DNA from 2 places in the Micromonospora sp. NPDC005087 genome. Region 2 is predicted to be linked to the other one. Evidence: riboswitches for the same ligand, from Rfam matches in the RefSeq annotation. Region 2 holds a riboswitch; the other holds the start of a gene.
The links. A riboswitch is a leader RNA that binds a small molecule or an ion and turns the genes downstream of it on or off. The one in region 2 is predicted to bind S-adenosylmethionine.
Positions count from the first base shown of each region.

Region 1: another riboswitch for S-adenosylmethionine. It lies ahead of ACFYPS_RS24445 (ABC transporter substrate-binding protein); the one in region 2 lies ahead of thrC (threonine synthase).

Region 1 covers NZ_JBIALB010000011.1:157,409-159,775, forward strand. The annotation lists gene ACFYPS_RS24440 (amino acid ABC transporter permease) at 1-243, opposite strand, end outside; gene ACFYPS_RS24445 (ABC transporter substrate-binding protein) at 287-1,189, opposite strand; SAM riboswitch class IV at 1,458-1,569, opposite strand; gene ACFYPS_RS24450 (amino acid transporter) at 1,656-2,367, opposite strand, start outside.
Region 2 covers NZ_JBIALB010000004.1:267,832-270,198, forward strand. The annotation lists gene ACFYPS_RS12335 (DMT family transporter) at 1-822, shown strand, start outside; SAM riboswitch class I at 946-1,081, shown strand; gene thrC (threonine synthase) at 1,092-2,367, shown strand, end outside.

The DNA.
Region 1 (2,367 bases), on a different contig from region 2:
GATCGTCGCCGCGGCCGGCAGCCCCCGGAACACGTCGGTGTAGACCCGCGCCGGCCAGCGCAGCCACCGGCTGCGGGAGATGCCGGCGACGGCCAGCAGCAGGCCCAGCACCGAGCCGAGCAGGGCGGCGGAGACCGCCAGGATCAGCGTGTTGGGCAACCCGACGGTCAGCATCTCGGGCAGCGCCTCGCGCATCGCGTCCCAGTCGAAGAAGGTCTCCCACAGGGTGCTCAACGGATCCATTGGTCGCCTCTCCTACCGCCCCGCTCGCTCGTCACCGGGTGTCTCAGGACGCGGCCGACGCCGACGCCGACGCCGACGCCGACGCCGACGCCGACGCCGACGGTGCGGCCGGCACGGTCACCGTGCCGCTGCCCGGGCGGAAGTCCGCCGGTACGGGCCGACCCGGGTAGTACTGCGCCTGCAACCGGCTCCAGGTGCCGTCCGCGATCACCTCGTCGAGGCCCTTGTTCAGCGCCTCCCGCAGTTTGTCGCCGCCCTTGGCGACGGCGTACGCGGTCGGTGCCGGGCTGAGCTGCTTGGCCGCCACAGTGATCTTGCCGTTGCTGTCGGCCGCCGACGTCTCGCCGATCTCGGCCGGGGCGATCCACGCGTCGGCGGTGCCCGCCTTGAGCTGGTTGATCGCGCCGTTGTAGTCCGGCACCCGGACCGGGTTGAGCTGCTCGCCGGTGGCGTAGTCGTCCTGGACGGTGCCCTGCACCACCACGACCCGCTTGCCGGCGAGCTGGTCGAAGCCGGTGATCGGCGAGCCGGCCGGCACGTCCAGGCCGAAGTAGCCGAAGTCGTAGCCGTTGCCGAAGTCGACCGTCTTCTTGCGCGCCTCGGTGATGGTGATCGAGGAGCTGCCGACGTCGAACTTGTGGTTGTTGACCTGGGAGAGCAGCGCGGAGAAGTCGGTGCCGACGAACTCCACCTTCAGGCCGAGCTTGCTGGCCACTGCGGTCAGCAGGTCGTTGTCGAAGCCGGTGAACTTGCCGTCCTTGAGGTACACGTTCGGTGGCGCGTCGGTCAGCGTGCCGGCGCGCAGCACGCCCGGCTGCGCCAGACCGTACGGGTTGGCGGCGGCGTCGGACGAGGTGTCGTCGCCGCACGCGGTGAGCGCGGTGGCGGCCAGGATCGTGGACGCGCCGAGGGCCGCGGCGCGGGTCAGGGCAGGAAGGAATCGCACAGGTGTCTCCGAAGTTTGCGCAGCGGCGGACGCAGATGTGCGCCGCCGACGGTGCGCCCGGTGGGCGTACCGCTGGGATGGGTTCGGGAAGGGGTGCGCTAGTACGCGCGGCCGCGACAGGCGGCGCTGCACACCCGCATCAGGTCCACGTGCCGCCTGCGGGTCAGTGCCGGTGTCGGCCAGCCGGTGCGGGAATCCGCGGCGTCGGCTGATGGTGTGGTGCTGAGGATGCGCATGGCTCTCCCGGGTCTGTGCTGACCTGGGTGCCAGGCCACGCTTGCACCGACGTCGTGCCGGTGCCTGGTCTTCACCCGGGGCACCCCACCGCGGAGGAGGGTTGCCGGCCAGCGAGCCGGGGCTTCGCGCTGGCGCTCATGACCTGCGCCGAGGCTAGCAGCCCGGGGAGGCGGATCGTCCAGTCGTTATGACCACGCTCACCGTCCGCGACTGGCGTCCGGTCGGCAGGTCAGCTGGCGTGCACGTGCGGACGGCGGCGCGGGTCGGGTTCCTGGCGGCGCAGGATCTCCCGGGTGACCGGGGCGATCTCGCCGTGGCCGAACGCCAGGTAGCGCAGCAAGTTGCCGCCCGGGTTGCCCTCGGTCCACTCGAAGTAGATGTGCGGGCACCGCCCCGCCCGGTCGCGGATATCCAGCAGCAGGGCGGCCACCGCGCTGGGCACCGCGGAACTGGCGAGGCTCAGCACCGGGTACCGGTCGTGCTCCACGCTGCCACGGATCAGCAGCTCGGTCTCGAAGTCCGACGGGTCGGTCACCGTCACCTCGACGAAGATCACCGCGCTGTCGGCCGGGAAGTCGTTGTCCGCCACGGTCTGGGCGAGCTTGTCGCGGTACTCCGCACGGTCCCGGGTGGCCGGCTCGTGCGCGATGAGGCGGACGCGGCGCCCGCTGCACTCGTCGATCAACCGGGTGGCCTCGGCGTCCAGCTCCACCCGGTCGACCCGCAACTCGAAGGCGCGGAACAACCGGGACAGCAGCGACACCACGATCATCCCGCCGATGAAGCAGGCCGCGATCTTCACGCCGTCGGGACGTTCCACCACGTTCGCCGCGGTGGTGTAGACGAAGGCGATCGCGATGATCCCGAACGCGACCGTCCGGCCACGCTGGCGCCGCCGCCGCGCCGCGAGGGTCACCGCCGTCGCCGCCGAGGTGATCAAC
Region 2 (2,367 bases):
ATCCTGCTGCTCCGCGAGGGCGCCGGCGCGCTGCGGCTCGGCGGCCGGGCGGTCGAGGTGGCGGTGCTCGGCGCGGTCGGCTTCGCCGGCTTCAACGTGCTCACCAACCTGGCGCTCGAACACGCCGCACCGCAGCAGGTCGCCCTCTTCGTGGCGACCACCCCGGTCATCACCCAGCTGGTCCGCTGGGTCCGCGACGGCGTACGCCCGAAGCCGCTCCTGCTGGCCCTCTCCCTGGTGGCGCTTCTCGGCGTCGGCCTGGTGATCACGCGCGGGAGCCTGGCCGGGCTCGGTCAGTTCGGCCTCGGCGGTCTGATGATGATCGGCGCGGTGTTCGGCTGGGCCATCTACACCCACGGCGCCAGCCGGTTCGGCGGCTGGTCGCCGCTGCGGTACACCACCCTCACCGCGCTCGCCGGCACGGCCGCCATGCTCGCCGCGAGCGTGCTCGCCGACGGCATCGGCTGGCAGCACGCGCCGGGAGCCGCCGACCTGGTGGCGGTCGCGCCGCAGTTGGCGTACGCCGTGATCGTGGGCGCCGTGGTCGCGGTGCTGGCCTGGAACACCGGCGTGCAGCGGCTCGGCACCGCCAACGCCGCGCTCTTCATGAACCTGGTCCCGGTGACCACCTTCGCAGTGCAGATCGCCCGCGGCTACCGGCCCGAGCCGGTCGAGCTTGTCGGGGCCGCGATCACCATCGCCGCCCTGGTCGCCGCCAACGTGGCGACCCGCGCCCGCACCGCCGCGGTGCCCGCGGACCAGGCGACCGCCGTCGTCGACCGGACGGCGGTCGTCGACCCGGTCGCGGTGGTGGCCCGCTAACCGGCCGGCCGAGTCAGATCGACGGCGCAGGTCGTCCCGGCCGCCGCCGGCCGATCGCTCACCTGGCGGGACGCCGGGAGCCTCCCGTCGCCGCATTGCCTAGACTCGGCGGCACAACTGAATACCTCATCCAGAGGGGCTGAGGGATACGGCCCGACGACGCCCCGGCAACCACCCCGCGCGCTCACCGCTGAGCGCCCCGCGGGGCAGGTGCCAATTCCGTCCCCGCCGCACCGTGCGATGCGGGGAAAGATGAGAGGACCCTCGACATGACGTCGACGCTCGCCGCCTCCGGCATCGACACCTCCGCCAGCCCCGCCCGCGCCCTGGTCTGCCGCGCCTGTTCGGCCCGCTACCCGCTCGCCGCCCAGCACGCCTGCTACGAGTGTTTCGGCCCGCTGGAGGTCGACTACGACGCCACAGCCCTGGCCACGGTCACCCGTGAGCGGATCGAGGCCGGCCCGGACAACATCTGGCGGTACGCCGCGCTGCTGCCCGCCGGTCAGGACCCGTCCACCCGCGTCACCCTGAACCCGGGGCTCACCCCGCTGGTAGCGGCCCCGCACCTCGCCGCCGAACTGGGCATCACCGCGCCGCTCTGGGTCAAGGACGACAGCGCCAACCCGACCCACTCGTTCAAGGACCGGGTCGTATCGGTGGCGCTCACCGCCGCCCGGGCGCTCGGCTTCACCCGGTTCGCCTGCGCCTCCACCGGTAACCTGGCCAACTCGGTGGCCGCGCACGCCGCCCGCGCCGGGGTGCCCTCGGTGGTCTTCATCCCGAGCGACCTGGAGCAGGGCAAGGTCATCACCACCGCGGTCTACGGCGGTGACCTGGTCGCCATCGACGGCTCGTACGACGATGTGAACCGGCTCTGCGGCGAGCTGGTGGAGACCGACGAGTTCGAGGACACCGCGTTCGTCAACGTCAACGTCCGGCCGTACTACGCCGAGGGCTCCAAGACACTCGGGTACGAGGTGGCCGAGCAGCTCGGTTGGCGGATCCCGGCCCAGGTGGTCATCCCGATGGCCAGCGGCGAGCTGCTCACCAAGATTGACAAGGCGTTCTCCGAGCTGGTCGAGATCGGTCTGGTCGAGGCGCCGGCCGGCGGCTGGAAGGTCTTCGGCGCCCAGTCCGCCGGCTGCAACCCGATCGCCACCGCCCTGCACGCCGACACCGACACGATCACCCCGGTCAAGCCCACCGGCATCGCCAAGTCGCTCAACATCGGCGACCCGGCCGCCGGCCTCTACGCCCTGGAGGCGGTCCGCCGCACGGACGGCTGGATGGAGTACGCCGACGACGACGAGATCCGCGCCGGCATCCGACAGTTGGCACGTACCACCGGGGTCTTCGCCGAGACCGCGGGCGGGGTCACCGTGGCGGTGCTGCGCAAGCTGGTCGAGTCCGGCCGGCTCGACCCCACGGCGGAGACGGTCGTGTTCAACACCGGCGAGGGCCTGAAGACCATCGACGCGGTAGCCAACCAGGTCGGCCCGACGCACCACATCAAGCCCTCCCTCCGCGCCGCCCGAGACGCCGGCC